Regions from separate parts of the Streptomyces sp. NPDC127106 genome, predicted to be linked through region 2. Evidence: riboswitches for the same ligand, from Rfam matches in the RefSeq annotation. Region 2 holds a riboswitch; the other holds the start of a gene.
What was found. Region 2 has a riboswitch for S-adenosylmethionine ahead of ACFVGY_RS17340 (aminotransferase class V-fold PLP-dependent enzyme). Riboswitches for the same ligand answer to the same signal wherever they lie in the genome.
Positions count from the first base shown of each region.

Region 1: another riboswitch for S-adenosylmethionine. It lies ahead of thrC (threonine synthase); the one in region 2 lies ahead of ACFVGY_RS17340 (aminotransferase class V-fold PLP-dependent enzyme).

Region 1 is NZ_JBHXTC010000034.1:70,957-83,402, forward strand. Features, by position in the region: gene ACFVGY_RS25325 (M4 family metallopeptidase) at 1-1,090, opposite strand, end outside; gene ACFVGY_RS25330 (Uma2 family endonuclease) at 1,242-1,724, shown strand; gene ACFVGY_RS25335 (PQQ-binding-like beta-propeller repeat protein) at 1,750-3,168, opposite strand; gene ACFVGY_RS25340 (Uma2 family endonuclease) at 3,277-3,849, opposite strand; gene ACFVGY_RS25345 (phosphoribosylanthranilate isomerase) at 3,952-4,551, opposite strand; gene ACFVGY_RS25350 (GNAT family N-acetyltransferase) at 4,610-5,041, shown strand; gene ACFVGY_RS25355 (Uma2 family endonuclease) at 5,197-5,781, shown strand; gene groL (chaperonin GroEL) at 5,860-7,479, opposite strand; gene ACFVGY_RS25365 (cold-shock protein) at 7,895-8,098, opposite strand; gene ACFVGY_RS25370 (MoaD/ThiS family protein) at 8,495-8,773, opposite strand; gene thrC (threonine synthase) at 8,808-10,127, opposite strand; SAM riboswitch class I at 10,145-10,298, opposite strand; gene ACFVGY_RS25380 (glucosyl-3-phosphoglycerate synthase) at 10,495-11,445, shown strand; gene ACFVGY_RS25385 (trehalose-6-phosphate synthase) at 11,555-12,446, shown strand, end outside.
Region 2 is NZ_JBHXTC010000018.1:7,348-17,044, reverse strand. Features, by position in the region: gene ACFVGY_RS17375 (Ig-like domain-containing protein) at 1-685, shown strand, start outside; gene ACFVGY_RS17370 (hypothetical protein) at 781-1,182, opposite strand; gene ACFVGY_RS17365 (heme-copper oxidase subunit III) at 1,370-1,990, shown strand; gene ACFVGY_RS17360 (c-type cytochrome) at 2,068-2,877, shown strand; gene ACFVGY_RS17355 (Rieske 2Fe-2S domain-containing protein) at 2,874-3,932, shown strand; gene ACFVGY_RS17350 (cytochrome bc complex cytochrome b subunit) at 3,929-5,578, shown strand; gene trpD (anthranilate phosphoribosyltransferase) at 5,726-6,790, shown strand; SAM riboswitch class IV at 6,880-6,996, shown strand; gene ACFVGY_RS17340 (aminotransferase class V-fold PLP-dependent enzyme) at 7,240-8,709, shown strand; gene ACFVGY_RS17335 (Lrp/AsnC family transcriptional regulator) at 8,880-9,161, opposite strand; gene ACFVGY_RS17330 (rhomboid family intramembrane serine protease) at 9,158-9,697, opposite strand, start outside.

The DNA.
Region 1 (12,446 bases), on a different contig from region 2:
CCGCGGGCACCGGGTCGCTGCCGTCGACCCCGACCGCGAGCCATGCCGCGGCCACGGTCTTGGTCTCGGTGCTGTCCGCGCCGTACAGATCGGTCGCAGCGCCCAGGGTCGCGGCGCGGGCACCGGAGAAGTTGGAGTTGGGCACCAGGTACCGGGTCAGCGCGCGGTACCAGATCTTCCCGGCCTTGTCGTTGCCGATCCCCGTGACCGCCGGCGCTCCACCGCAGGTCGGGCTGTCCCCCCACCGCGTCTTCCCGCTGCCCACGGCCAACTGGTAGAAGAACTTGTTGCTGATCCCGCCGATCCGGTGATTGGCTTCCTCACCGTCCCCCACACCCGGCGTCCAGCACCCCTTGGACACCCCGTCCCTGGTGGGGTCGTCCATGTACCGCAAGGGCTTGTCGCCCACGCCCTCGCCGATGGTGTAGTCCGGCCGGTCCTTGCCGCTGTGCGCCGAGAACTCCACCAGGGTTCCGAAGACGTCGCTCGTGGACTCGTTCAGGCCCCCGGCCTCGCCGTTCAGATCCAGGCCGGCGGTCGCGCCGGTGATCCCGTGGGTCATCTCGTGCGCCACCACGTCGGTGGCGTTCCACGCGGCATTGCCGCCGGACGCCGGACCCAGGAGCAGACAACCGCACTCCCCGTCGTACTGGGCGAAGAACTGGCCGTCAGCCGGACCCACGTCGGTGAACAAACGGGGCCCCACCCCGTCGTCGTGGATGCCGCGCCTCCCGTGCTGCTTCAGGAAGTAGTCCCAGGTCCGCGCGGCCCCGACGTGGGCGTCCACGTCGGCGGTCTGCCGGTCGTCCTTGCTCCCGTTGCCCCAGTCGTCGTCGGCGTCCGCCGACGGTGTGCCGGCGTCCCAGCCCTCGAAGTAGGCGTTGGCCAGGTTGCGCACCTGGAGACCGCCGCGCCCGGGATCGACCAGCACGAACTCGCCCTTGGCGTTCCGGCTCGTGCTGATCCGTACGTCGCCGTTGTGATGGCCGTGCCCGAAACCGGCGCGCGCCGTGCCCGCCTGGGCCACCCCGGTCGTGCCCAGGGCCACCAGAGCCGCTGCCAGCGCAATTGCCTTCGTTGTCTTCTTCACGTGCCTAGGACGTCCGAAGCGTGACGAGGTTGCCGCTCCGATGACACTTCGTCAACGCGTCCGGCCGGCCCGGCGGGCCGGGCCGTCTTCGTCAGCCGCCCCTGAGTCGACTCACCCTGTCGGGCTAATCCTGCGTCGTACCTCGGGCGCGTTGTCACATACCGAGGTCAAGCCCGTGCCCGACGGCGACCACGACGAGATCATCATGTGGGTGCTGCGGCAGTGCATGCAGCAGCGGCCGGAACGGGCGTTGTATCCGGAGCGCGGACTGAAGGTGGAGCAGTGCCGCACCGGCCGGGCCCGTGCGGACGGCGTGCTCGCGCCGGTCGGCACCTTTGCCGGTGCCGGGGAGTGGGCCGATCCGGCGGACGTGCTCATGGTGCTGGAGGTGACCTCCCACGACCGCGACACCGACCGGCAGGACCGGACCGAGAAGCGCGACGGGTACGCCTCGGCCGGAATCCCCGTCCACGTCCTCGTCGACCGTCAGGGCTGCACCGTGACCGTCCACAGTGAACCCGGGGGCGACTCCTCCCTCCGCAGCTCGTCGTTCCCGTACGGCGAGACCGTCAAGATCCCCGCACCCGTCGGCATCGTCCTCAACACCGAAGCGCTGAAGAACTTCGCCCACTAGCCGGCGCGCCGCGGCGGGGCGTTCGTCACCAGCCGGACGCCGGGGCCACGTCGAAGACCGGCGGCAGGCGGCCGCCGGCGTCCAGGTTGACGAACGTCCTGCCGTGGAAGGCGATCGACTCGCCCATCGGCAGGTCGCGCAGGACCGTCGACGGCCCGGCCGGCTGTCCGGTGCGCAGGTCGAGGTGCCACAGGTGCGTGTACGCGCCCTGCGTCACCACCTCGACCCGGCCGGTCCGGCCGACGCCCAGGGCGCGGACCCACATGTCGTCCTCGAAGGCCCGCGTCCACAGCAGACGGCCGTCGACCAGCGAGTACGCCTCCAACACCTCCCTCTTCTCCCGCTCCGGGACCGCCACGAGCAGCACGTCCCCGACCACCCGCCGCTGCCCGGTCGCAGCCGGGACGTACGGCGGCTCCGCCCCGCCCCCGCGCGGGCGACCCGCGTCGTCGAACAGCAGCAGCCGGTCGTTCGCGATGACCGCGGCCGGGACGGTCGACACGATGCGCGGGTACTCGGCCGGGAGCGGGGTCCGCCAGGCGACGGCGCCGGTACGGGCATCCAGTGCGAGCAGCTCGCGGCCCTCGTCCGAGCGGACCGTGACCAGGACCCGGTACGGCCCGGCGGCCACCTCCTGGACGATGGCACCGGGCCGCGTCGGCAGCGGGGCGCGCCAGCGTTCCGTGCCCTCGCGCAGGTCGTGGGCGAGGACGGCCCCCGCCGTGGCCGACACCGCGAGCGAGCCGCCCGCCGAGAGCGTGCCCGTGCCCGTGCCCGTCGGTGCCGGGACGTCCTTCGACCACCGCTCCTCGCCGGAGGTGAGGTCCACCGCCGCGATCCGGGTCCCGCACGGGCCGGCCCCCGTCGCCGTGGCATAGGCGAGGACGCCGGTGCCGGACGGGGTGTCCGCACCCATCGCGCACACCGTGGTGCCCTCGGGCGCGGCGCGGCCCCAGCTGCGGCGGCCCCCGCCGTTGTAGGCGGTCAGGCCGTCCTCGCGGACCCGGACCACCCGCCCGGAACCGGGCTCACCGGCCCAGGAGCCGAGCGGCTTCCCGGCGCCGGCCCCCTCGGGGGCCTGGTGGCCGGACAGGTCCATGTGCGGGCCGCGCATCCACGAGAAGCCATACCAGGCGGGCCACAGCGCGGTGAGGGCGACCACGACGGCCACGGTCCAGAGGGCCGCGGACCGCCGGGGACGGCCGCGCTGGGCGACCACCCACAGGACTGCCGCGACGAGCCAGGCCACCACCGTGCACAGCAGCAGCCGGCCCAGGCCGCGCGGGCAGTCCGTGCTGTTGCACACGTCGCTGACCGCGTCGACGCTCGACACCTTCGCGTACAGGACGGCGTACAGCACGGTGACGGCGCTGAACGCGCAGGCCGCGGCCAGCACGGCGCCGTCCCGGAGCCGCCTCCCGAGCGGCGGCGTCCTGTCGTCCATGATCCCCCCTTTGGCCGCAGCCTAACCGCCGGCCCGGGCGGTCCTCCATGGACTCCGGTTCCGGTCGCTAGCCGTGCTGCGGGGCCGGGAATCCGGCGGTGTCCAGCGTCAGCCGGAACGGTTCGGGAAGCTCCGCTTTCCGCCGGACGCCACCCGGTCGGCGTGCCTGTAGGCGCCCTTGTCGGGTCTCGTGAACAAGGTGCTCGTCGGGCCGTGCCGGTCGAAGCCGTCGATCAGAAGGTGCACCGGGACCGGAGCATGGCCGTACGCCCAGAGCTTCCTCGTGCGGGCGTCGTCGGCGTTGGTCCTTGAGGTGACCTCGACGATGAGCAGCGCCTCGGCGGCGTCGATCGGGTCGGAGGGGTCGGCCGCCACGTCCTCGACCAGCTCCCGCGGGGCCACCAGCACGTCGGGGACGTAGAGCTCGCCCAGGGGAGCGATGTGGACGCCCAGCGCCCGGTAGACCTCCCACTCCGGTGGAAGGAGGCTGTACAGAGCCCGCTGCACCCTGGCCACGATCCCGTTGCGATGGCGGTCGGGCGGCGGGGACAGGGTGATGCGGCCGCCGTAGACCTCGGCGCGCCAGCCCTCCGGTACGTCCAGGTCGCGCCAGGTCTGCAGCAGGTACTCCCACGCGTGGCCACCGTCGTACCGGCCCGGCCCGGGGCGCTCGTTCGGCATATGCCGAGGAGCGCACGCAGCCGGGCCTCGGGATGCAGCCGCATCCCGACCCGATCCCCCCGACGGACGGCGGGTCCCCCTCGTACCGAGGGGGCCGGGCCCCTACCCCCGGGCCGCGGCCACGAAGGCGCGGATCAGGTCCGGGGACTTCACGCCGCGCTCCCGCTCGACACCACTGGACACGTCCACACCCCACGCGCCCGTGGTCTCCACGGCCTTGCGGACGTTGTCCGGGTTCAGGCCGCCCGCCAGCAGCCAGTGGCCGCGGGGGGCGGTGAACTCCGCGGCGGCCCAGTTCCACGGCCTGCCGGAGCCGGGGTCGGGTGCGTCGATCAGGAGCAGGTCCTCGCCGTACTCCCCGCAGCGCTCCACCCGCTGCGCGGTGGCCCGCAGCAGGGTGCGGCCCTCGGCGCGCAGGGCCCCGTAGTACTCCGGGCCCTCGTCCCCGTGCAGCTGCACGCCCCGGACCCCGCTCTCCTCCGTGAGCCGCCGCACCTCCTCCACCGGCTGGCCCCGGAACACGCCGACCGTGAGGACCCCGGCCGGGACCCGCGCGGCCAGCTCCCGCGCCTCGGCGGCGCCGATCGTACGGGGGCTGCCCGCGGCGAAGACGAAGCCGACGGCATCGGCGCCGGCGGCCACGGCCGCGTCGACGTCGTGCGCGGTCTTCAGACCGCAGATCTTCACGAAGAGGTCGCTCATGCCCCCAGTGAAACAAATTACGGTGACCCGGCCCGGGCGATCTTGAAGACTGGGCACCATGACCGACACGACACACACCCTCACCACCGGCGGCCCCGACTCCGGGCTCGACGAACGGCTCGGCAAGGAGCTGGACGCCTTCAACAAGGAGGCCTCCGGAGCCGCGCCCTCCGAGTTCACGGTGCGCGTGAACGACGCGGACGGCCAGCTCGTCGCCGGGCTCAGCGGCTGGAGCTGGGGCGACCGGGCGGGCATCGCCATGGTGTGGGTGCGGGAGGACAGCCGCCGCGACGGCTGGGGCGGCAAGCTCCTGGCCGCGGCGGAGGCGGAGGCGGCGGCCCGCGGCTGCCGCACGATCATGGTGTCCTCGTTCACCTTCCAGGCGCCGGCCTTCTACGCCCGCCACGGCTACGAGGAGACCACCCGTGTCCCCGGCTTCCCCGGCGACCACGAGGACGTCTACTTCCTGAAGCCCCTCGGTCCGGCCTGACCCGACCCGGGCCGCCGCACGTTCCGGAGCGCCGCCTCCGCAGGGGTGGCCTCCGCCCGGATCCGGGCGGAGCGGCAGTCCCGCCCCTAGCCTGGGACGTGCATGCGCCGAGGCGAGCACGACCACCCCGATCCCGGACGACGACGGTGACGATCATGATCGAGCGGGACACCCCCAGAGAGACCTTGCCGCCGCCGACGTTCGAAGACCTCCTGCGCACCGTCGAGGAGATGAACACGCCAGACGGCTTCAAGGCCGAGCTCATCCGGGGGAAGATCGTCGTGTCACCGTGGTCCGAGCTGCGTTACTACCGCCCCATGCGGGTACTGCGCGAGCAGCTCGGGGCCCACGCGCCCGAAGGGCACGTGGCAGACATTGCGCCCTTCCTGTTCCGGTTCCCGGCAGTCGCGCGAGCGTACGGGCCCGAGCTCTTCGTGGCCGACGAGGCCGCCTTCAAAGAGGACGGGCGCCACGCTGACGCCGCCGCCCTGTCCCTGGTCGCGGAGTTCACCTCCGTCTCCACCAGGGACGCGGACTGGGCGGAGAAGCTGGAAGTCTACGGCCGCCTGGTACCCGTCTACCTGGTCGTCGACGTGCAGGACGCGGAGATCACCTGCTTCTCCGACCCCTCCCCGCACGGCTACCGCTCCCGGCAGACGGTTTCCTTCGGCAAGCCCCTGGACGTCCCGGAGCCGTTCGGGTTCGCGCTCGAAACCACCGGGTTCGCCTCCGGGGCGTGAAACGCCCGAGGGCGGCACGCCTTCCCTGGGGAAGGGGTGCCGCCCTCGGTCGAGAACAGCCGATCAGCGCGGGGCCGATCAGAAGTCCATGTCACCGCCCGGCATGCCGCCCGGAGCGGCGGCGGCCTTCTCCGGCTTGTCGGCGATGACGGCCTCGGTGGTCAGGAACAGCGCGGCGATCGACGCGGCGTTCTGCAGGGCGGAGCGGGTGACCTTCGCCGGGTCGATGATGCCCTCGGCGATCATGTCGACGTACTCGCCGGTCGCGGCGTTCAGGCCGTGGCCCGGGGTCAGGTTGCGCACCTTCTCCACCACGACGCCGCCCTCGAGGCCGGCGTTGACGGAGATCTGCTTCAGCGGGGCCTCGAGGGCCAGCTTGACGGCGGCGGCACCGGTGGCCTCGTCGCCCTCCAGCTCCAGCTTCTCGAAGACCGAGGAGGCCTGCAGCAGGGCCACGCCACCACCGGCGACGATGCCCTCCTCGACGGCGGCCTTCGCGTTGCGGACGGCGTCCTCGATGCGGTGCTTGCGCTCCTTGAGCTCGACCTCGGTCGCGGCACCGGCCTTGATGACGGCCACGCCGCCGGCCAGCTTCGCGAGGCGCTCCTGCAGCTTCTCGCGGTCGTAGTCCGAGTCGGAGTTCTCGATCTCGGCGCGGATCTGGTTGACGCGACCGGCAACCTGGTCGCTGTCACCGGCACCGTCGACGATGGTGGTCTCGTCCTTGGTGATGACGACCTTGCGGGCGCGGCCCAGCAGGTCCAGGCCGGCGTTCTCCAGCTTGAGGCCGACCTCCTCGGAGATGACCGTGCCGCCCGTGAGGATGGCGATGTCGCCGAGCATGGCCTTGCGGCGGTCGCCGAAGCCCGGGGCCTTGACGGCGACGGACTTGAAGGTGCCGCGGATCTTGTTGACGACCAGGGTCGACAGGGCCTCGCCCTCGACGTCCTCGGCGATGATCAGCAGCGGCTTGCCGGACTGCATGACCTTCTCCAGCAGCGGAAGGAGGTCCTTCACGTTGCTGACCTTGGAGTTGACGATCAGGAGGTACGGGTCGTCGAGGGACGCCTCCATACGCTCCATGTCGGTGGCGAAGTACGCCGAGATGTAGCCCTTGTCGAAGCGCATGCCCTCGGTGAGCTCCAGCTCCAGACCGAAGGTCTGGGACTCCTCGACGGTGATGACGCCTTCCTTGCCGACCTTGTCCATGGCCTCGGCGATCAGCTCGCCGATCTGGGTGTCGGCGGCGGAGATGGAGGCCGTGGAAGCGATCTGCTCCTTGGTCTCGACATCCTTCGCCTGCTCCAGCAGGGCGCCGGAGACGGCCTCGACGGCCTTCTCGATGCCGCGCTTGAGGGCCATCGGGTTGGCGCCGGCGGCCACGTTGCGCAGGCCCTCGCGGACGAGCGCCTGGGCCAGGACGGTGGCGGTGGTCGTACCGTCGCCCGCGACGTCGTCCGTCTTCTTGGCGACTTCCTTGACCAGCTCGGCGCCGATCTTCTCGTACGGGTCCTCGAGCTCGATCTCCTTGGCGATGGAGACACCATCGTTGGTGATCGTGGGGGCGCCCCACTTCTTCTCAAGGACGACGTTGCGACCCTTGGGGCCAAGGGTGACCTTGACGGCGTCGGCGAGCTGGTTCATGCCGCGCTCGAGACCGCGCCGGGCCTCCTCGTCGAACGCAATGATCTTGGCCATCTGAAGTGGTCCTCCAGGACTGGGGTTCCCCCTGCGCCGCTAGGCGCGCGGGGAGGGTGGATTGCTCCGGACCGCGCCTGCGCCCGCGACGGACGGCCTGCGTGCCCGGCGGTTCCTTCCCGCCGGACGCTGCGGGCCTCACCGACCCGGTCCCGTGTAGTAGCACTCTCCGCGGGAGAGTGCTAACGCCAATGATTAGCACTCGACCCCCGCGAGTGCAAGCGGCTTCGGGCATCCCCGGCCACGCCGCCGGGCACCCGCCGCGGGACGGCGCCGGATGCCGGACGCCGGAGCCGGCTCGCCGGACGGGCTGTCGGCCGCGTGCGGCCCGGGACGCACGAAGGGCCCGCACCCCTCCTCAGGATGTGGACCCTCGTGTACGCGTCGGTGGCCGGTCGTGCCGGTCGCGCCGGTCTCAGACGGCGAGCTTGACCATGTCCGCCTGCGGGCCCTTCTGGCCCTGCGAGATCTCGAACTCGACCCGCTGACCCTCTTCAAGGGTGCGGTATCCGTCCATCTGGATGGCGCTGTAGTGGACGAACACATCCGCACCACCGTCGACCGCGATGAAGCCGTAGCCCTTCTCCGCGTTGAACCACTTGACGGTGCCCTGAGCCATGCCTAACTCCCCTATTACTGGCCCTTGCGCGGGAACGCACTTCGCGGTCCCGGGTCAGAACTTGCGCCGGAACGCCTCGACCGCGGCTGAATGTATCTGCACCGGTGCTGTCTGCAACAGGTCAATCCGACGAGAATTCCGGTCACACCGAAAGAGGGAAATAGGCCGAAAATTTATCGTATTCCCGGGCAACTCGGACCTGGCATATCGCGCCAAAGCCCCATACCGCACGCGCACATTGACTCAATGTCACCCCTCGCGGGGCCCGCTCATATGCGGCGGGCAAGAACAACGGAGGGGGCTTCCCCAACTCTACCGCGCCCAACCAAGCAGAATTACCCCCTCCGCTTAATGCCGGAGGGGGTAATCCCGGGTACGACGTATCAGGCGTACGCCTCAGCAGCCGCCGGCGACCGCCGGGATGATCGAGACGCCCGCACCGTCCGGGGTGGCCGCCTGCAGGCCGCCCTCGAAGCGCACGTCGTCGTCGTTCACGTAGACGTTCACGAAGCGGCGCAGCTTGCCCTGGTCGTCGAGGACGCGCGCGGCGATGCCGGGGTGGTTCTGCTCCAGCGACGCGATGACCTCGGCGAGGGTCGCGCCCTCGGCCGGGACCTCGGCCTGGCCGCCGGTGTAGGTGCGCAGGATGGTGGGGATGCGGACGTTGACGCTCATGGCGCTACTGCCTTTCCGGTAGAGCGGGGGATGGTCAGGCCAGGCCGGCGGCGCGGAACGCGTCCAGGCTGGGGCGGATGGTGGCCGTCTGCCCGCTGTCCGCGGCCACCGCCTCCAGGGTCTTCAGGCCGTCGCCCGTGTTGAGGACGACGGTGGTCAGCGCGGGGTCGAGCTGCCCGTTCTCGATCAGCTTCTTCGTCACGCCGACGGTCACGCCGCCCGCGGTCTCGGCGAAGATGCCCTCGGTCCGGGCCAGGATCTTGATGGCCTCGACGACCTGCTCGTCCGTCACGTCCTCGACGTAGCCGCCGGTGCGGCGCGCGATGTCCAGCACGTAGGGGCCGTCGGCCGGGTTGCCGATGGCGAGCGACTTGGCGATCGTGTTCGGCTTCTGCGGGCGCACCACGTCGTGGCCGGCCTTGAAGGCGGTGGACACCGGGGAGCAGCCCTCGGCCTGCGCGCCGAAGATCTTGTACGGCTTGTCCTCGACCAGGCCGAGCTTGATCAGCTCCTGCAGACCCTTGTCGATCTTCGTCAGCTGGGAGCCGGAGGCGATCGGGACGACGATCTGGTCGGGGAGCCGCCAGCCGAGCTGCTCGCAGATCTCGTACGCGAGCGTCTTGGAGCCCTCGCCGTAGTACGGGCGCAGGTTCACGTTGACGAAGCCCCAGCCCTCGCCCAGCGGGTCGCCGATGAGCTCCGAGCAGAAGCGGTTCACGTCGTCGTAGTTGCCCTCGATGCCGACCAGGTCGCCGCCGTACACGCCGGCCATGACGACCTTGCCCTGCTCCAGGTCGTGCGGGATGAACACGCAGGAGCGGAAGCCGGCCCGGGCGGCGGCTGCGCCGACGGCGCCGGCCAGGTTGCCGGTGGAGGAGCAGGAGAGCGTGGTGAAGCCGAAGGCGCGGGCGGCCTCGACGGCGATCGCGACGACGCGGTCCTTGAAGGAGTGCGTCGGGTTGCCGGAGTCGTCCTTGACGTACAGCTTGCCGGTGACGCCGAGCTCCTTGGCCAGGTTCTCGGCGTCGACGAGCTGGGTGAAGCCCGGGTTCAGGCTGGGCTTGGCGGCCACGTCGGCGGGGACGGGCAGCAGCGGCGCGTACCGCCAGATGTTGTTCGGACCGGCCTCGATCGCGGCGCGCAGGGCCTCGGCGTCTTCGGACGACCCGGTGCCGGCCGGGAACGCGTACGCGACCTCCAGCGGGCCGAAGCACTCGACGCACGCGAAGACCGGGCCGAGCTCGAAACGGGTACCGCACTCCCGACACGACAGGGCCGAGGCGGGACCGAGGTCGACGGAGGGCGCGGCGTCGGAGGGTACGGCGGCAGGGGTGGCAACGGTCTGTGCAGCCATGATGGCGAGGCCCTTTCTCCTCATCTTCCCCATGGCGCATTTCGCCATGAGACGGAATTGGCACCTTCCCTAGCCGGGGACCTCGCTGCTGCTGCACGCAGGCGCGGGAAACCGACTGGAGGGTTGCCGGGGCTTCAACGGGCCGTGTCCCTCTGCCCCTCTGGATGAGCGGTATGGCGCCGGTCCGCGCGCTCGTGGCGCGCCGACGCGTTTGTCCGCGGGACCCCCGGCATGCGGCGGTCCTTCGCGTTGTTCAAGACTGTAACCGAAGGCTCGGGCAGTTGAGACGGCTGTCCGATGCGCGAGATGGATCGCTTTTGAGCCGGAACAGCCGGTCACGCAGCCGAAGGAACAGGGAGTGCCGAACGTGCTGGAAGAGGTGGAGCGCTGGCTCGCGGACCGCTCCTGGTCCGTTGCCGACCGACCGCTCGACCAGCTCCTCGCCGCGAAACGGGCGTCGGGCACGACGGTCAGCGTCGTCCTGCCCGCGCTCGACGAGGAGGCGACGGTCGGCGCGATCGTCGAGGTCATCCGGCGCGATCTCGTCGAACGGCCGGCCTTCCCGCTCGTCGACGAACTGGTGGTCGTCGACTCCGGCTCCACCGACCGCACCGCCGAGGTCGCCGCGAAGGCCGGCGCCCGCGTGGTCCACCGCGACGCGATCCTGCCCCGCATCCCGGCCCTGCCCGGCAAGGGCGAGGTGCTGTGGCGCTCGCTGCTCGCCACCACCGGCGACGTCGTCTGCTTCGTCGACGCGGACCTGCGGGACTTCTCGGCCGCCTTCGTCACCGGGATCGTCGGCCCGCTGCTGACCGAGCCGGACGTGCAGTTCGTCAAGGCGATGTACGACCGGCCGCTCGGCGACGCCCCCGGACAGGGCGGCCGGGTCACCGAGCTCGTCGCCCGGCCCCTGCTCAACCTGCACTGGCCGCAGCTGGCCGGCTTCGTCCAGCCGCTGGGCGGCGAGTACGCCGTCCGCCGCTCGCTGCTGGAGCGGCTGCCGTTCCCCGTCGGCTACGGCGTCGAGCTGGGCCTGCTGGTCGACGCGCTCCACACGGTCGGGCTGGACGCCCTCGCCCAGGTGGACGTCGGCGTACGGCTCCACCGCCACCAGGACGGGCAGGCACTCGGCCGGATGGCCGCGGCGATCTACCGGACGGCGCAGCTGCGGCTCTCGCGCGGGCACCTGGTACGGCCCGTGCTGACGCAGTTCGAGCGCGGCCCGGGCGGGTTCGTGCCGCGCACGCACGCCGTGGACACCGAGGAGCGGCCGCCGATGACCGAGATCGAGGAGTACGCGGTCCGGCGCGTCGCCTGACGGCGGGCGGCACGACGGTGTCAGGGGGACGGTGTCAGGGGCGCGTCAGGGGGCACACCGGGGTGAGAACGGACGTTTGAGGCGGGGCGGGCCGGGCTAGGTTCGCCGCATGGCTTCCCACGTTCTCGTCGCAGCCAACCGCGGACCGCTCTCCTACGCCCTCGATGCCGACGGCACCCTCGGCGCCCGGCGCGGCGGGGGCGGCCTCGTCTCCGGCCTGTCCGCCGCTCTCGCCGAGCAGCCCGACGCGCTGTGGATCTGCGCCGCCCTGTCGGACGCGGACCGCGAGGCCGTCCGCCGCGGCGTCGCCGAACCCGGCGTGCGCATGCTGGACATCGACCCGGCCGTGTACGACGCCGCCTACAACGGCATCGCGAACTCGGTGCTCTGGTTCACCCACCACCACCTGTACGACATCCCCCGCACCCCCGTCTTCGACGCCGCCTTCCGGCGCCAGTGGGCGGCGTACACCGGCTACAACCGGGCCTTCGCACGGGCACTGGCCGAGGAGGCGGCCCAGGACGCCTGCGTGCTCGTCCAGGACTACCACCTGGCGCTCGTGCCGGGGCTGCTGCGCGAGCTGCGGCCCGACCTGCGGATCGCCCACTTCACGCACACGCCGTGGGCGTCGTGGGAATTCCTCGACATGCTGCCCGACGACATCCGGCGCGAGCTCGTCTGGGGCATGCTCGGCGCCGACCTGCTCGGCTTCCACACCTGGGCCTGGGCGCACGCCTTCCTCAGCTGCGCCCACCTGGAGGACGAGCGCGGCATCGCCGATCCGCTCATGCCCGCGGGGACGGGCGGCGAGCGGTACGTGCAGAAGGCGATGCGCGGCCCGGTCCGGCACCGGCGCACCGACGTCGCCGTGTACCCGCTGGGCGTGGACGGCGACGAGCTGCGCCGGCTCGCGCACCGGCCGGAGGTCGACGACCGGCTGGCGGGACTGCGCGCCGAGATCGGGGACCGCAAGACGATCGTCCGCGTCGACCGGACGGAGC
Region 2 (9,697 bases):
CTGGCACTGGGTGGACGACAAGCACCTGCATTTCAGGCCCAAGGAGTACTGGCCCGCGCACTCCACCGTCTCCGTACGGAGCAATCTGGAGGGGGTCAGGATCTCCAACGACATGCACGGGGCCGCCAGCAAGCCGATCAAGCTACAGATCGGGGACCGCGTCGAGGTCCTCACCGACGCCGCCACCCACCACATGACGTTCAAGCGCAACGGAGAAGTGATCAACACCATTCCGGTGACCACCGGCAAGCCGGGCTTCTCCACCCGCAACGGGGTCAAGGTCGTGCTCGGCAAGCAGTACTTCGTCCGGATGCGCGGCGACACCGTGGGCATCAGCGGCAGCGAGAACTACGACCTGCCCGTCTACTACGCCACCCGTGTCACCTGGAGTGGTGAATACGTCCACGCCGCCCCGTGGTCCGTCGGCTTCCACGGCTACGAGAACGTCAGCCACGGCTGCACCGGCATGAGCACGGGCAACGCGGCCTGGTTCTACGAGAACATCACCGAGGGCGACATCGTGCAGGTCGTCAACAGCATCGGCGAGGACATGCCCACCTTCGGCAACGGCTACGGCGACTGGAACATGAACTGGAAGGACTGGCGCCAGGGCAGCGCCCTGCTCAAGGACACCCAGGACGGCCGCAGCGTGGTCGACCAGGCCCGTCTGCGCCCGCGGGTCTGAGGCCGCCCCCACCCGGTTCGGACACCCCCGGTGCGGCCGGCGCCGCCGGTGCGCAGGGCCCCGTGCGCGGCCCGGCGCACCGCCGGCTCCGTCCGCTACGCGTCCAGGGACAGCCGTGCGCGCAGCAGGCGCGCCAAGGCGTCCGCGAACTCCACCGGATCGACCGGCAGGGTCACCGCCGCGTCCGCGCGGCTCCAGGTGGCCAGCCAGGCGTCCTGGGGACGGCCCATCAGCAGCAGCACGGGCGGGCAGCGGAAGACCTCGTCCTTGATCTGCCGGCACACGCCCATGCCGCCGGCCGGAACGGCCTCGCCGTCCAGGACGCACACGTCGATCCCGCCCGCATCCAGCTCGGACAGGACGGCGGGCAGTGTGGCGCACTCGGTGAACTCCACCGGCGGCAGGTCCGCGGCCGGCCGGCGTCCGGCCGCCAGGCGCACCTGCTGCCGGGTGTTCGCGTCGTCGCTGTAGACCAGAACCCGTGCAGTCGACCGCATTTCGTTCCTCCACGGTGCCGTGAATCACGTTGATGTTGCGCGGGATGCTACTCCTCCCGACCCGGCGTCAACATCGGTTCGCACACCCTCGCGCACGCACGGCTGATGGGCCGTTCGGGCCCTGCACAGGGGCCGGACACTCCGAACGGCACCCCCCGGCGTGAGGGCCGGATAAGCGACCGACATAATGTCGGTCGTGGCGACAGCAACGACAGTAGATACCGGGCACGCGCACCCGACGGTCAACCGACCGAACCTCGTCAGCGTCGGAACCATCATTTGGTTGAGTTCCGAGCTGATGTTCTTCGCGGCCCTCTTCGCGATGTACTTCACCCTGCGATCGGTGACGGGCACCGAGTACTGGACGGAGCAGGCCAACAGCCTGAATCTGCCCTTCTCGGCGACGAACACCACGATCCTGGTGCTCTCCTCCCTCACCTGCCAGCTCGGCGTCTTCGCCGCGGAGCGCGGTGACGTGAAGAAGCTCCGCACGTGGTTCATCATCACGTTCGTTATGGGCGCGATCTTCATCGGCGGCCAGGTGTTCGAGTACACCGAGCTGGTCAAGCACGAGAACATGACGCTCTCGTCCGGCCCGTACGGCTCGGTCTTCTACCTGACCACCGGCTTCCACGGCCTGCACGTGACGGGCGGTCTCATCGCCTTCCTGCTGGTCCTCGGCCGGACGTACGCCGCCAAGAGGTTCACCCACGAACAGGCCACGTCGGCCATCGTCGTGTCCTACTACTGGCACTTCGTCGATGTCGTCTGGATCGGCCTCTTCGCGACGATCTACCTGATCAAGTAGCGAACACGTCACCGGGCCAGACCCGGCACCGACAGCCAGAAACACCGACGCAGAAGATCCTGACACCGGGGTAATCCGTGAAAAAGCTCTCCGCACGACGACGCCATCCGCTGGCGGCGGTCGTCGTTCTACTCCTCGCGCTGGCGGCCACTGGGGGGCTGTACGCCGCCTTCGCCCCTGCGGGCAAGGCGCAGGCCGAAGAAACCGCCCAGTCCCTCGCCATCGAGGAGGGCAAGAAGCTCTACGCCGTGGGTTGCGCAAGCTGCCACGGGACCGGCGGTCAGGGAACCACTGACGGCCCCAGCCTGGTCGGCGTCGGCTCCGCGGCCGTCGACTTCCAGGTGAGCACGGGCCGTATGCCGGCCCAGCAGCCCGGCGCCCAGGTGCCGAAGAAGCCCAACATCTACTCGCAGGCGCAGATCGACCAGCTGGCGGCGTACATCGCCTCCCTCGGTGCCGGTCCGATCACGCCGACCGAGAAGCAGTACGACCCGGCCGGCGCCGACATCGCAAAGGGTGGCGAGCTGTTCCGCAACAACTGCGCACAGTGCCACAACTTCACCGGTGAGGGCGGCGCGCTGACCGACGGCAAGTACGCCCCGAACCTCGAGGACGTCTCGCCGAAGCACATCTACGAGGCCATGCTCACCGGCCCGCAGAACATGCCCTCCTTCCCCGACACCACGATGCCGGAGAAGCAGAAGAAGGACATCATCGCGTACCTCCAGAACGTGAACGGCGAGAAGTCGGTCAACCCCGGCGGTCTGAAGCTCGGCGGCCTCGGCCCCGTCTCGGAGGGCCTGTTCGGCTGGATCTTCGGTCTGGGTGCGCTGATCGCTGTCGCCGTCTGGGTCGCGGCCCACACCGCTAAGGCCAAGAAGTCATGAGTAGCCAAGACATTCCCGAAGAAAAGCACCTGCCGAGCGAGCAGGGCGACGAGCACCACGCCGGTGTAGCGGTCGCGGACGACCCGTTCGCCGACCCGGGCCTGCCGGTCCACAAGCCGCGCATCCAGGACATCGACGAGCGGGCCGCGAGGCGCTCCGAGCGCACCGTGGCGATGCTCTTCACGGTGTCGATGCTGGCCACCGTTGCCTTCATCGTGTCGTACGTGGTCATCCCGGTCGACAAGATCGTGTTCCTCTTCCCCCTCGGGAAGATCAGCGCGCTCAACTTCGCCCTCGGCATGAGCCTGGGCGCGGCCCTCTTCTGCATCGGCGCGGGCGCGGTCCACTGGGCCCGCACCCTGATGTCCGACGTCGAGGTCGCCGACGACCGCCACGAGATCGCGGCCTCGCCCGAGGTCAAGGCGAAGGTCATGCAGGACTTCGCCGACGGTGCGAACGAGTCGGGCATCGCCCGCCGTCCGCTGATCCGCAACACGATGCTCGGCGCGCTGGCCATGCTGCCGCTGTCCGCCGTCGTGATCATGCGCGACCTCGGTCCGCTGCCCGAGGACAAGCTGCGCCACACCCTGTGGGCCAAGGGCAAGCTGCTCATCAACCAGAACACGATGGAGCCGCTGCGTCCCGAGGACGTCCCGGTCGGTTCGCTCACCTTCGTCATGCCCGAGGGCCTGGAGGAGGACGCGCACGACTTCAACAACGAGATCGCCAAGGCCGCCCTGATGATCGTCCGGATCAAGCCGGAGGACATCAAGGACAAGCAGGAACTCGAGTGGTCCCACGACGGCATCGTCGCCTACTCGAAGATCTGCACCCACGTCGGCTGCCCGATCAGCCTGTACGAGCAGCAGACGCACCACGTGCTCTGCCCGTGCCACCAGTCCACCTTCGACCTCTCCGACGGCGGTCGCGTCGTCTTCGGACCCGCCGGCCACGCGCTTCCGCAGCTGCGGATCGGCGTGAACCGCGAAGGCTTCCTTGAGGCGCACGGCGACTTCGAGGAGCCCGTCGGTCCTGCATTCTGGGAGCGCGGATGAGTACCGCCACTTCGAACACATCAGCCGCTGGCGCGGCGGGGAAGCGCAAGGCGCCCGCCGGCGAGCGCGTGGCTGACTGGGCGGATGGCCGCCTGGGCATCTACAGCCTCGCCAAGGCGAACATGCGCAAGATCTTCCCGGACCACTGGTCCTTCATGCTGGGTGAGGTCTGCCTCTACAGCTTCATCATCATCATCCTCACGGGTGTGTACCTGACGCTGTTCTTCCACCCGAGCATGAACGAGGTCGTGTACCACGGCTCGTACGTGCCGATGCAGGGCGTCCGGATGTCCGAGGCGTTCGCCTCGACACTGGAGATCAGCTTCGACGTCCGCGGTGGTCTGCTCATCCGGCAGATCCACCACTGGGCCGCGCTGATCTTCGTCGCCGGCATGGTCGTGCACATGATGCGCGTCTTCTTCACCGGCGCGTTCCGCAAGCCGCGTGAGGTCAACTGGGTCTTCGGCTTCCTGCTGCTGGTCCTCGGCATGTTCACCGGTTTCACCGGTTACTCCCTGCCGGACGACCTGCTCTCGGGCACCGGTGTCCGCTTCATGGAGGGCGCGATCCTGTCCGTGCCGGTCGTCGGCACGTACATCTCGTTCTTCCTCTTCGGCGGCGAGTTCCCCGGCGGCGACTTCGTCGCCCGGTTCTACTCGATCCACATCCTGCTGCTGCCCGGCATCATGATGGGCCTGCTGGTGGCCCACCTGATCCTGGTCTTCTACCACAAGCACACCCAGTTCGCGGGCCCCGGCAAGACGAACAACAACGTCGTCGGCATGCCGCTGCTGCCGGTCTACATGGCCAAGGCCGGAGGCTTCTTCTTCCTGGTCTTCGGTGTCATCGCGGCCATCGCGGCGATCGCCTCGATCAACCCGATCTGGGCGCTCGGCCCGTACCGCCCGGACCACGTGTCCACCGGTGCGCAGCCCGACTGGTACATGGGTATGCCGGAAGGCCTGATCCGTGCCATGCCGGGCTGGGAGATCAACCTGTGGGGCCACACGCTCGTCCTGGGCGTGTTCATCCCGCTGGTGCTCTTCCCGCTGGTCCTCGGCGCGATCGCGGTGTGGCCGTTCATCGAGTCCTGGGTCACCGGCGACAAGCGCGAGCACCACATCCTGGACCGCCCGCGCAACGCCCCGACCCGCACGGCCTTCGGTGTCGCCTGGATCGCGGAGTACATCGTGCTCCTGGTCGGCGGTGGCAACGACATGTTCGCGCAGTACTTCCACCTCTCGATCAACAACATCACCTGGTTCGTGCGGATCGGCTTCTTCGCCGTCCCGGTGATCGCGTTCATCGTCACCAAGCGCATCTGCCTCGGCCTGCAGCGCCGGGACCACGACAAGGTGCTGCACGGTCGTGAGACCGGCATCATCAAGCGGCTGCCGCACGGTGAGTTCATCGAGGTCCACGAGACCCTGGACCAGGCCAAGCTGCACACGCTCACCGCGCACGAGCAGTACAAGCCGCTGGAGCTCGGCCCGACGGTCGACGAGAACGGCGTCGAGCGCAAGGTCAAGATGTCGGAGAAGCTCCGCGCCAAGCTCAGCCAGGGCATGTACGGCGAGGGCAACCAGATTCCGAAGCCCACGGTGGAGGAGTTCAAGGAGATCCAGAGCGGCCACGGCCACCACTGATCCCGCGTGAGGGTCTGATTTCGGTCAGTCCCGGTGTCGCCCACGGCAAGAGCCCCGTCCAGGGTCTGGACGGGGCTCTTCGCCGTCTGTCCGGCCTGGATAGGCTGAAGGCCTTCCCATTCGACTGTGGACCCTCAGGAGCGGACCATGAACGTTGTGACCCCGGCAGGCGGCGACAGCGTGGCGGCCCGGTCCTGGCCGGCCGTACTGGACGCGCTGCTCTCGGGCCGGGACCTGCACGCCGACGACACGGCGTGGGCCATGGACCGGATCATGCGGGGGGAGGCCACCGACGCCCAGATCGCCGGTTTCGCGGTCGCCCTGCGGGCCAAGGGGGAGACGGTCGAGGAGATCAACGGCCTGGTGCGGGCCATGTACGCGCACGCCAACCTGATCGAGGTGCCCGGCCGGACGGTGGACATCGTCGGCACCGGCGGCGACGGGGCCAAGACCGTGAACATCTCGACCATGTCCTCGATCGTGGTGGCCGGTACCGGCGCCAAGGTGGTCAAGCACGGCAACCGGGCCGCGTCCTCGGCGAGCGGGGCCTCCGACGTGCTGGAGAAGCTGGGCGTCAACCTGGACCTCACCCCGGCCCGGGTGGCCCGGGTGGCCGAGGAGGCCGGCATCACCTTCTGCTTCGCGGTGAAGTTCCACCCGGCGCTGCGGCACGTGGCCCCGGCCCGCCGCGAACTGGGCATCCGGACCACCTTCAACTTCCTGGGCCCGCTGACCAATCCGGCCCGGGTCCGGGCGCAGGCCACCGGCGTCGCCGACGCCCGGATGGCCCCCATCGTCGCGGGCGTGCTGGCGGAGCGCGGCTCCTCGGCCCTGGTGTTCCGCGGGGACGACGGCCTGGACGAGCTGACCACGACGGCCACGTCCCGGGTGTGGTGGGTCCGCGAGGGGCGGGTGCAGGAGCAGGCCTTCGACCCGCGCGACGTGGGCATCGGCCTCGTGGACGTCGTGGAGCTGCGGGGCGCGGACGCCTCGTACAACGCGGACGTCGCGCGGCGGGTGCTGGCCGGTGAGACCGGCCCGGTGCGGGACGCGGTGCTGCTGAACTCGGCCGCCGCCCTGGTGGCCGTCGACCCGGGCAGCGGATCCCTGGAGGAGCAGATCCGGGCGGGCGTCGAGCGGGCCGCGGAGGCCATCGACTCGGGCGCGGCGCAGGCCGCCCTGGAGCGGTGGGTGGCCGCCAGCAACGCCTGACCTGAGAGATCTTTTTCGGCCAAGACCCCGGTCCGGCATACGGACCGGGGTCTTGTGCGTGCGGGATCTTGTGGCAGGATGACTGACCAGGTCACGAGTGACAGCGTTTTGGCCCCGGCTTGCTGTCCGGCAACCCTCCTTCCGTGGCGGGGTGCCCCGGGTGATGACCAGGCCGCGGGCAGCGAGGTCCGCGGCAAGCGCGGATCCCTCGACACCAGGGGTCCTGGTCCTCGAGGAGCGTTTTCCGTGAGCAAGCGAATGCGATAGGGCGGCTCCGCCCCTTCTCCACCCCTCGGACCAGGGTCCCTTCCCTCCGCGTACCCGGGCAGCCGTGTGCGCCCAGGCCCGTGCTCCGAGGCATTCCTCCCCGTCCCCCGGCCGGCCGCAGCGCCGTACCCGCGGACGGGTGACATCCGAAGCCGTTCCGCTGCCCGCCGGGAGATACCGCCATGTCCGCATTCCTGAACGCCGCCACCGCGACCGCTACCGCCTCCGTCGAGACCGCCTCGGCCGCTTCCGCCGCCTGCGCGGGCGGTGCCGCTTCCGCCGCCTGTGCCGGGCCGCTCCCGGTCCTCGGCCGGGACGTCACCGTCCCGCTCGTCACGGGTGGCGAGGTCACCTACGCGGCCCTCGACTACGCCGCCAGCGCCCCCGCCCTCCAGCGCGTCTGGGACGACGTGGCCGCGTACGCCCCCTACTACGGCAGCGTGCACCGCGGGGCGGGCTACCTCTCGCAGCTCTCCACCGACCTCTTCGAGCAGAGCCGGGCCGCGGTCGCCGCGTTCCTGGACTGCCGCCCCTCCGACCAGGTGGTCTTCACCCGGTCCACCACCGACTCCCTCAACCTGCTCGCCGCCGCTCTCCCGGCCGACTGCCGCGTCTTCGTCTTCGAGACCGAGCACCACGCCTCGCTGCTGCCCTGGGACGGTGCGCAGGTCACGTACCTCGACGCCCCGCGCAGCCCCGAGGAGGCCGTGGCCGCCCTGGAGCGGGCCCTCGCGGACCGGGACGTCCACGGTGCGGCGCTGGTCTGCGTCACGGGGGCGTCCAACGTCACCGGTGAGCTGTGGCCGGTGCGCGAGCTCGCCGCCGCGGCGCACGCCCACGGCGCCCGGATCGTCCTCGACGCCGCCCAGCTGGCCCCGCACCACCCCGTCTCCGTCCAGGACCTCGACGTGGACTGGGTGGCCTTCTCCGGGCACAAGCTGTACGCGCCCTTCGGCTCGGGCGTGCTGGCCGGACGGGCCGACTGGCTGCAGCAGGCCCGGCCCTACCTGGCCGGCGGCGGCGCCTCGCGGACGGTCGCCCGCCGCGAGGACGGCGGCGTCGACGTCGAGTGGCACACCACGGCCGCCCGCCACGAGGCCGGATCCCCCAACGTCATCGGCGTCTACGCCATCGCCTCCGCCTGCCGCGCCCTGACCGAGGCCGGCTTCGACCGGCTCGTCGCCCGCGAACACGAGCTGATCGCACAGGTCCGCGCGGGCCTCGCCGGCATCCCGCAGGTGCGGATCCTCTCCCTGTTCGGGGACGACGCCCCGCGCGTCGGCGTCCTCTCCTTCGTGGTGGAGGGCTGGAACAGCTCCCACTTCGCCGCCGCCCTGTCGGCCGAGTACGGCATCGGGGTCCGCGACGGCCTGTTCTGCGCCCATCCGCTGGTGCGCACCCTGCTCGGCAGCGCCCCGCAGGAGCCCGGCGCGTGCGGGGCCCCGGAGGGGGAGCCGGGCGGGCGGAGCGAGGTGGGGGTCCCCCCGGCCGCGGGGCGGGGGAGGTCGCTGAACGCGATCCGGGTGAGCTTCGGCGCCGGGACCCCCGACGAGCACGTGGAGCGGTTCGTCCGCGCGGTCCGGGAGCTCGTCACCGAGGGCGCGCAGTGGCAGTACCGCACGGAGGAGGGCCGCTGCGTCCCGGCCGTGTGACACGGTCGGTGACCATGAGGCACACGACGTACGGGGACCCGGTGGCCACCGCCCTGGCCTGTGCGGAGGGCCGGCCGCTGCCGGGCCCGGAAGACCCCGGGGAGGCCCTGCCGCGGCTCTGACGCCGGGGCGCGGCCGGCGGGCGGGGGCTCCGGCGGCGGCAGGGGCGGCTAGGCGTCCAGGCCGATGGCGAAGGCCGCTTCCAGGTCGTGCTGGGAGTAGGTGCGGAACGCCACGTGGGTGTCCGTCGCCTCCACGCCGGGGATCTTGCTGATGCGGCCCGGGATGATGTCCGCCAGGTCGTCGTGGCGGTTCACGCGCACCAGGGCGATGAGGTCGTACGTGCCCGTGACGGAGTAGACCTCGCTGACGTTCTCCAGCGCCGCGATGGACTCGGCGATCTCGGGGATGCGGTCCACGCTGGTCTTGATGAGCACGATCGCGGTGATCATGGCTGGCTGTCTCCCTCGGTGGCCGTCGCTGGTCGCCTCACTCTAGTCGCACGCCGGTAACGCACCCACGCGTGGACGAAGCCGAGGGAGAAGCCCACCAGGTGCGCCAGGTACGCCACGCCGGGCCCGCTGTCCGCGCGGTGCGCGGCCACCCACTGCAGGGCGAACCAGAACAGCAGGACGAGCCGGGCGGGGAACCGCAGCGGCAGGAAGAACAGGAACGGGAAGAGGCTCGTCACCCGGGCGCGCGGGAACAGGTACAGGAACGCGCCCAGTACCGCCGAGATCGCGCCGGACGCCCCGACGAGCGTCTCCCCGGAGGAGGCGTTGGCCGCCGCGTACGCCGCCAGCGCGAGGTAGCCCGTGCCGATGTAGAAGCAGAGGAAGGCCGCGCGGCCCATCCGCTCCTCCGTCATCGCACCGAAGACGTGGAGGAAGAGCAGGTTGCCGAGCAGGTGCAGCCAGCTGCCGTGGACGAACAGGGCCGTCAGCGGCGTCAGCAGCGCCCGGGCGGAGCCCCCGAAGAGCTCGTCCGG